DNA from 4 places in the Bradyrhizobium sp. 2TAF36 genome. Region 4 is predicted to be linked to each of the others. Evidence: predicted binding sites of a transcription regulator. Region 4 holds the regulator's gene; each other region holds the start of a gene.

Region 1 (2,201 bases), on a different contig from region 4:
GATCACCTCGGTGCGGATCTGGTCGGCGGCGTCGCGCATGCGCGCGTCTTTCATGATCTGCTGCATCACCTGGATCGCGAGCATCAGCAGCGAAGGCGACACCAGCACGACGCGGGCGCGATAGGCCTTCTGGATCACGTCGTCGAAACCGTCATGGATCTCGGCATAGACCGATTCCGACGGCACGAACATCAGTGCCATCTCCTGGGTCTCGCCGGCGACGAGATATTTGTCGGCGATGTCGCTGACATGCTTCATCACGTCGCCGCGCAGCCGCTGCGTGGCGATGCGCTTCTCCTCGTCGGTGCGCGCATCGTGCAGCGCGGTCATCGCCTCCAGCGGAAATTTTGCGTCGATGCAGAGCGGCCGCTGGTCGGGCAGGAACACCACGCAGTCCGGCCGCTTTCCCGTCGAGAGCGTGAACTGGAACTCGTAGGCGCCCTTCGGCAAGCCGTCCTGGACGATCGCCTCCATCCGCGCCTGGCCGAAGGCGCCGCGCGACTGCTTGTTGGCGAGCACGTCGCGCAAGGTCGTCACCTGCGTGGTGAGGTCGGTCAGGTTCTTGTGCGCGTTGTCGATGATGCCGAGCCGCTCGTGCAGGGCGCGCAGGCTCTCCATGGTGTTGCGCGTCGAGTGTTCCATCGACTGGCCGACCCGATGGGTCACCGAATCCAGCCGCTCGTTGACCGCGCGCGCCATGTCGGCCTGGCGGCCGGCCAGCGCCTGGGTCATGGCGTCGGCTCGGCCGGCAGCCTCGCTCTGGGCGTGCAGCACCTGGCTGAGGCGCTCCTCGAGCTCGTCCGCGCGGATGGCATTGGCCATGGCGAGTTCCGCGCCGCGCCGCCCGGATCGCGCGATCACGACCGCGATCACCACCAGCAGGATGACGACGAGGGCGCCGAAGCCGATCAGCGCATCGATGGTGCGGACCGGCCAGTCGCCAGCCAGGAAAATGATCTCGTTCATGGCGGCCCTTGTAGCCGATTCGACACTCTCCGCGAACGAATAGCGAACGCTTATGGTTAATAGCCCCCTAATTTTTATGGTTAACGAAACCTGAAGTTTTATGGTTAGCGGAGGGTTAACGGAGTTCCTCGCCGCATTGACCGCATCCGGCATGCGGCTTAAATCGCGGCCATGGCCCTCAGAGAAATCATCATCCTGCCCGACAAGCAGCTGCGTCTGGTCTCCAAGCCGATCGAGAAGGTCACGACGGAGATCCGCAAGCTTGCCGACGACATGTTCGAGACCATGTACGACGCGCCCGGCATCGGGCTCGCGGCGATCCAGATCGCGCAGCCCTTGCGGCTGATCACCATGGACCTCGCCAAGCCTGACCCGGACGGCGAGACAAAGCCGGAGCCGCGTGTCTTCATCAACCCTGAAATTATCGCCTCCTCCGAGGATCTGTCGGTCTACGAGGAAGGCTGCCTCTCGATCCCCGAATATTACGAGGAGGTCGAAAGGCCTGCGAAGGTGCGCGTGCGCTTCACCGATCTCGACGGCAAGGTGCACGAGGAGGACGCCGAAGGCCTCTACGCCACCTGCATTCAGCACGAGATCGACCATCTCAACGGCGTGCTGTTCGTCGACTATCTCTCAAAGCTCAAGCGCGACCGCGTGATCAAGAAGTTCGAGAAAGCCGCCAAGCGCGCGGAGTAAGTCATTTGTAAGCGCTGGTGCTGCCGCGAACTCCCGTGCGCTCCCTCCCCCCTTGCGGGGGAGGGCGGGGGAGAGGGGTAGCCCAGCAAAAGGCGCCCGTCGTTTGCGAATGCCAACAATAGGGCGCCCGCGCTAACGCCGAGAGAGCGCGTCGTGTGGCACCCCTCTCCCTAGCCCTCCCCCGCAAGGGGGGAGGGAACATACCGAGTCCTTGTCATGCCCCTCCGCCTCATCTTCATGGGCACGCCCGATTTCTCCGTGCCGACGCTGCTCGAGCTGGTCTCGCATGGCCACGAGATCGCGGCGGTCTATACGCGCGCGCCCAAGCCCGGCGGACGGCGCGGCCTGCAATTGCAGCCGACCCCGGTCGAGGAAGCCGCGCGAAAGCTCGGCGTTCCCGTGCTGACGCCGAAGTCGCTGAAGACGCCCGAAGCGCTCGACGAGTTTCGCGCCTTCGACGCCGATGCCGCCGTCGTCGTCGCCTACGGCATGATCCTGCCGCAGGCGATCCTCGATGCGCCGAAGCTCGGCTGTTACAA
Region 2 (2,201 bases), on a different contig from region 4:
CGCGCTCCTTGATCGCGCCGATGCGGCGGATGTCGAGGCGGACGGAGGCATAGAATTTCAGCGCGTTGCCGCCGGTCGTGGTTTCCGGCGAGCCGTACATCACACCGATCTTCATGCGGATCTGGTTGATGAAGATCACCATTGTGTTGGATTTGTTGATGGAGGCCGTCAGCTTGCGCAGCGCCTGGCTCATCAGACGGGCCTGGAGACCCGGCAGCGCATCGCCCATCTCGCCTTCGAGTTCGGCCTTCGGCACCAGAGCCGCGACCGAATCGACCACCAGCACGTCCACCGCACCCGAGCGCACCAGCGTGTCGCAGATTTCCAGCGCCTGCTCGCCCGTGTCCGGCTGCGAAATCAGGAGCTCGTCGATGTTGACGCCCAGCTTGCGCGCATAGACCGGGTCGAGCGCGTGCTCGGCGTCGATGAAGGCGCAGATTCCGCCCTTCTTCTGCGCTTCCGCCACCGTGTGCAGCGCCAGCGTGGTCTTGCCCGAGGATTCCGGCCCGTAGATTTCCACGACGCGCCCCTTCGGCAGACCACCGATCCCGAGCGCAATGTCGAGCCCGAGGGAACCCGAGGACACCGCCTCGACATCCATCGACCGGTCGTTCTTGCCGAGCTTCATCACCGAGCCCTTGCCGAACTGGCGCTCGATCTGGGAGAGCGCGGCGGCCAGAGCTTTACTCTTGTCCATGGAAGATCCTTCGACGATACGCAGGGCAGTGTTGGACATTGGGTGGTGCTCCTTATGGCGAGGATTCGCTAGAGGGACAAACGATTGGCGGGCGGGCCGGCGATAAAAACAATGTACCCTATTTGTTCCGTGTTCGCAATATGTTCTTTCACGGATTTGGGCGCTGGCCTGTTTCCGGCGACATTGCCCTGGTTTGAAATGACACGTGGCCTGTTTTGTTCTGGGCAACCATACGGTGTATTCACGGGCGGAACACGCCGTCATATATTACCGAAGTTTCCCGGTTTTGGCACGATCTGCATAGACGCCAATTCTAACCGGACACATGCTTACCCCTCTAGATTGTGGAGGGTGAACCATGATCGAGCGGCTCATCCAGGCGGGCATTGTCGCGGTAGGCGCCATCAACACCGGCCTAATCGTCTGGCTGATCCTGATGATTTGAGGCCGCCTCAGTTGGCGGCCTCTTTTCCATCCAGCTTCTCATCGATGTAGGCCCGCGCTCCCTTTGAGGCCGCTTTAGTGGGAGCCATTCCTGCGAAGCGATCTCCTTGCCCGATCCTGGGATAAACAATCCATTCCCATTTTTCTTCGGTGAGTGGCCGGCCATAAAGCCGCCGTCCGGTGCGGTCCTATAGTGGCCCTACTTCGCATCTGCGAGTGGCCGGCATCTAACCGGCGGGTTTTTCTTTGTCCTCGTGCGGCTGCTCGCCACGGTTTTCGGCAGTCTGCTCCGGATCCCCGGGCTTCTTCCCGGCCATGTTCCCAGGATTGAAATGGTACTTGCCGTCCGGATTCTCGCCGGGCTGCTTCTCATTTGGATTTTTATTGTTGTCGTCGGCCATAAGGCTGTTCCTTTAGAGGGAGGAACAACATGCAACAGGGCGGGCAATCCCTTAGTTCCTACCAGTGGCCTACTTTGCAATCCCGAGTGGCCTATTTCGGCCAGTACCCGGATGCTGGCCTGGCTTCCGAGCGCGGTGGCCTAGTTTGATTTTCGCGGTGGCCCGATTTGGATTTGAAGAACGGACCGCAAACGAATGTGTTCCGCTAAGCGAACATGAGGTGTACAGTTCCGTAGAACTTCTGTGCCCTTGAAAGTTTTAAGCAGAGCGAACTTTGTGACAGGAGGAAGTCATGAAGCGCTTCCGATTCAAACCGGATAGAGTGCTTGGAGAGCGGCTCATCAAGGAAGCCAGACTAGCGCGAGAAAAGGCAGAACAATTGCAGGCGGCCCCAGAGCAAGAGGCTCTTTTGAAGAAGGCCCACGAATCCGATGTCGCCGCCCGCATTGAGGAATGGTTGAAATCATCCGGCTTGCAGCCGCCGAAGTAAGTCCGTCGCGTTGACTCCGCTGGTTCTCGAAACAGCGGGCCAGCGGGCCATGCAAGATCATCTGGTTCAACTTGAGAAGCTGCGGAAGGACGCGGCGGAGTGCGCTCTCATCCGCGACCGACGCCGCTAAGCGCGAACTATTCGACCGCCTCGCAAGTCATCTCACAGT
Region 3 (2,201 bases), on a different contig from region 4:
AGCGAGTTCGAGTACCTCTCCCTGAAGCTGTTGTGAGCCCTGCTGCAGTTTGCGCCGAAGCTCATCGTTAGCCTTCATTGCATCTGAAAGGCGCTTATCTTTCTCAGCCACCTGCCGCGTATGTTCTTCTTCGAGACGTGTCGAAATTTCTAGCTGAAGCCGGACTCGCTCTTCGTCCAGCTTTCTCGCCATTTCGAGATCGCGCGCCTTTTCTCGCTCCTCTAGGTTTCGCTTCTCGGTACGGAGTTCAAGCTCGACTATCTGTGCTTGTGCAAGCCGTTCGCTCCGTTCGTCTGCTTGCCGCTTAAGGTCTGCAATCTCTGTTGAAAGTCCGGACCTCAATTGTGCTTCGATCTCTTTCGATAGATTGGCTCGTTCGGCAGCAAGCCGGTCAGAAATCGTCTGATCAAAAGCAGCCGCCTTTTTATCCAGTTCGCGTTCTCTTGCGGCAAGCAGCCTTTTTGTTTCCAACGCTTCGGCCTTAAATTCCTGGCGCGTTCGTTCGGCAATTTGGTGATGAATGGCTTCGCTGATCGGAATCGCCTCGCCACACCCCGGGCATTTGATGGTACCGAACCCGGTTTCCTCGTTCGCCACGATAGCTCCCCTCCGATCAATTGTTACTTTAGTGAATCACACCGCATTCGTTCGTGCAGAGTTGCACGATGCGCTGCTCGCGAACCAATTTGTCTCGCGCTATGCACAGCGCGTCCACAGAAGCTTGCATCCATGCCAGCAACAAATCCTGCCGACGCAGTCCCAATGCCGGAACGTTGAAGCGTGAAGACCTCTTTCTGCTGCCTACGAACATAGAGGCRCAGCCTTTCGATCTCAGCGCAGATGAATTGAAGATTCATAGCGCACTCAAATCATCGGGGACGTGGCCGAATTTTCTGATCACCTTGGCATCGCCGAAATCGCCGGTAGCAGGGTCACCAGTGCGGCTAAAGGCGACTGCGCCGACGTGACCTTCTTTGCGGGATAGCGCCTCAGCGCGCATTACAGCGGCGTTTGGATTGAAGCATTCCGTTGGCTCGCCAGCAGCCCGTCATCGGCGGCGACGAACGGCAGCGCGACAAAATAGGTGACTTCAGCCACGGCCTGACTCCAACCGCTTGACCTCACCGGCGAATAATGTTCTCTATATGTTCTTTTGTCAATCTGGCCTGACCATGACGAATGAGCGACCCGCAAGCTGGCGAATGCCCTCCGCGAAGCAGATGGAAAAGCTGGCGCGGGAGGCTGCTCCTCGGCGAGATATCGATAGGCCAGATAATCCGGCACCAAACGATTCGTCGCCGAGTGAATCATGGGATGCAGTCCTAGCTGATCCACGCGCCGCTCTGGCAGATCAGATCGTCATCACGGAGAAAACCAGCCAGGCCAAAGATGTCCGCGCCGCAATTGGTTCTCGCTACGGTGATGTTCTTCCAGCAGAGGGCCATTTGTTCGATCTCCTCGAACCGGAGGACGTTGTTCCGGCCTGGAAGCGATGGTCGCCTATACTTCTGCGGCCTGAAGGTCTTTACGGAACGCGCCCGGCAGAAGGTGGCAACAAGGCCGCTAAGCTCAAGGCTATTCGCGAGGCGTTACGCACCGCGAAACGAGTGTGGCTAGCAACCGATTGTGACCGCGAGGGTCAGCTAATCGGTCAGGAAATTCTTGAGCATTACGGGTATCGCGGTCAGGTGATGCGGGTGCTGTTCACCGCGCAGGATTCGCAGACCATCCGCGAGGCATTCGGTCGCGCAAAACCAAATATCGAATATGCCCGCCTTTACGCCGCTGCCGTTGCGCGCCGACAGGCCGATCAGATTTACAACCTGTCACTCACTCGCACCGCAACCGTCATCCTGGGACAGGGCGCGCGAAGAGTGATCGGGGTTGGTCGCGTAAAGACGCCGACATTAGCAATTGTATGCAAGCGCGAGTTGGAAATCCGGAATTTCGTGCCGCTTGCCTATTTCGAAATTGTAGCCACCGCGAAAGTTGCGGGCGGGCAATTCCAGATGCGCCACGCGCCGCAGGACCGAATTGTTAAGCGCGAAATTGCCCAGGACGTAGTCAAAGCGGCTGAAGGCTTCGAGGGCGCACTTGCCGTGCGCGTCGAGGGTAAGCGGCAAGCGCCACCCAAGCTGCATGATTTGCCGTCGTTACAGAAACTCTGCGGATCGCGTTTCGGCTGGTCAGCCAGCAAAACG
Region 4 (2,201 bases):
CCTCGGCGTTGCCGCCGATACGCTGGAGGCCACCACGGCCGGCATCGGCCGCGCGCGGGAGAGCGGCGCCGACATCCTGATCACGACCGGCGGCGCGTCGGTCGGGGACCACGATCTGGTCCAGCAGGCGCTGAGGGACGAAGGTATCTCGATGGCGTTCTGGAAGATAGCGATGCGGCCGGGCAAGCCGATGATGAACGGGCGGCTCGGCGCGATGCGCGTGATCGGCCTGCCCGGCAATCCCGTGTCATCCTACGTTTGCGGCTTCCTGTTCATGGTGCCGTTGATTCGCGCGCTTTCGGGCCGTTCGATGATTCATCACCGCCGCGAACGCGCGGTGCTCGGCCGCGATGTCGGCGCCAACGACCAGCGCGAGGATTACCTGCGCGCACGCCTCGAGCTCCGCGATGACGGCACGCTCGTCGCCCTTCCGGTCAATCACCAGGATTCCTCGCTGCTTGCGAATCTCGCTGCGGCACAGGCACTTCTCGTGCGCGCGCCATTCGCGTCGAAGGCCGAAGCCGGCACGCCTTGCGAGGTCTTGCGGCTGCCCGTCTGAGCGCTTCGTTCGCGTGCGTTCCGCGAACTTTGTCGCGTTCACGGTAAATTAAGCAGTTGCGGAACATGTATCGAACATATAGTGTCTGTTCATGATTTGTTTCGAGAATGTAGCGGCTTACTGCTGAATTCAGCGTCTCGGAATCGAACGACATCAACCGGGGGATTTTGGTCGAGATGTTAACGCGCAAACAATACGAGCTCCTGCGGTTCATCAGCGAACGGCTGAAGGAAAGCGGCGTGCCGCCCTCCTTCGATGAGATGAAGGACGCGCTCGACCTGCGCTCGAAATCGGGCATCCATCGCCTGATCACTGCGCTCGAGGAGCGCGGCTTCATCCGGCGCCTGCCCAACCGGGCCCGCGCCATCGAGGTGATCAAGCTGCCCGAGCTTCAGGCCGCTGCCGGCAGCCGCCGCGGCTTCACGCCGAGCGTCATCGAAGGCAATCTCGGCAAGGTCCGCACGACTTCGAGCCCGCCGGCGGACGAGGGCGAGCGCCCCGTCGCGGTCCCCGTGATGGGCCGCATCGCGGCCGGTACGCCGATCGAGGCCTTGCAGACCCGCAGCCACACCATCAGCGTACCGCCTGACATGCTCGGCTCGGGCGAACATTACGCGCTCGAAGTGCGCGGCGATTCCATGGTCGAGGCCGGCATTCTCGACGGCGACATGGCGCTGATCCAGCGCAACGAGAGCGCCGATACCGGCGATATCGTGGTGGCGCTGATCGACGACGAGGAGGCGACGCTCAAGCGCTTCCGCCGCCGCGGCGCCTCGATCGCGCTCGAGCCCGCCAATGCGGCCTATGAGGTCCGCATTCTGCCGCCCAACCGGGTGAAGATCCAGGGCAAGCTGATCGGGCTGTACCGGAAGTATTGATACCGGACGTGCCGGTATCGGTTATTTGGCGCCCCGCGCGCTTTCGATCGGCGGCGCCGATCCGAGATTGGAGCGGACGATTGTCCGCTTCCGCTGGATAGTCTTTCTGGTTTCGCGCAGATTATCCGGCCCCTCCTCCAGCGGTAAATCCTCGGCACGCCGCACGAAGCAGCCCTGCTTCGCGGCCTTCAGGTTCGAGGAGAAGTCATGCGCCGGATCGTTCTGAGCACAATTGCTGTGGCGCTGATCGCAGCATCAGCGTCGCAAGCCTTGGACGTACAAGCCTTGGACGTACAAGCCTTGGCCGTGCAAGCCTTGGCCGTGCAAGCCTTGGCCGTGCAAGCCTTGGCCGTGCAAGCCTTGGCCGTGCAAGCCTTGGCCGCGCAATCGCGGCCCCATGTCCGCAAGGACACCGCCGTAAGCGAGCAAGTCCGCAAGGCCCTCGACGCCGTCGACCAACCGTCGCGGCCGGGCTGGCACTATTCCGGCTGGTCGGCGCCTGCGGGGCGCTGACACGCGCCTGCAGAATGCAAAGGGGCGGGCTTTGTTCCTGGCGGATTCGGGAAAGTTAATGTGATTGCGGCCTGCGGCGGCGAGCCGTAGATTTGCCTACAACCCGGCAGAACGTTTGGTATTTCCACTCTGATAGAGGCCTGCGCCTCGATTAAGAGACGTGGGTCGCCATCCCTGCATGAGGAGCACCCGATGTGTGACTACAGCCTGCATGCCGTCGCGTCGCGTCCCGCCGAAGTCGGCGAGACGAT

The links. The regulator LexA, encoded in region 4, represses DNA repair genes until DNA is damaged. The targets are predictions, from matches to a motif close to TGTTCNNNNTGTGTTCNG.
Region 1: AB4Z51_RS31550 (DNA recombination protein RmuC) is a predicted target of LexA. The motif match lies at 998-1,015, and genes of this name have one in related genera.
Region 2: recA (recombinase RecA) is a predicted target of LexA. The motif match lies at 828-845, and genes of this name have one in related genera.
Region 3: AB4Z51_RS34255 (type IA DNA topoisomerase) is a predicted target of LexA. The motif match lies at 1,136-1,153, and genes of this name have one in related genera.

Annotation. Positions count from the first base shown of each region.
Region 1 covers NZ_JBFRFR010000064.1:22,329-24,529, forward strand. Annotated here, with positions in the region: gene AB4Z51_RS31550 (DNA recombination protein RmuC) at 1-966, opposite strand, end outside; gene def (peptide deformylase) at 1,138-1,662, shown strand; gene fmt (methionyl-tRNA formyltransferase) at 1,879-2,201, shown strand, end outside.
Region 2 covers NZ_JBFRFR010000029.1:67,973-70,173, reverse strand. Annotated here, with positions in the region: gene recA (recombinase RecA) at 1-736, opposite strand, end outside; gene AB4Z51_RS18130 (hypothetical protein) at 1,369-1,542, opposite strand; gene AB4Z51_RS18125 (hypothetical protein) at 1,835-2,032, shown strand.
Region 3 covers NZ_JBFRFR010000074.1:46,548-48,748, reverse strand. Annotated here, with positions in the region: gene AB4Z51_RS34265 (DUF2130 domain-containing protein) at 1-597, opposite strand, end outside; partial or broken gene AB4Z51_RS34260 (hypothetical protein) at 854-1,098, opposite strand; gene AB4Z51_RS34255 (type IA DNA topoisomerase) at 1,203-2,201, shown strand, end outside.
Region 4 covers NZ_JBFRFR010000054.1:52,257-54,457, forward strand. Annotated here, with positions in the region: gene AB4Z51_RS28575 (molybdopterin molybdotransferase MoeA) at 1-559, shown strand, start outside; gene lexA (transcriptional repressor LexA) at 736-1,437, shown strand; gene AB4Z51_RS28585 (Cys-every-fifth RiPP peptide CefA) at 1,626-1,850, opposite strand; gene AB4Z51_RS28590 (hypothetical protein) at 2,143-2,201, shown strand, end outside.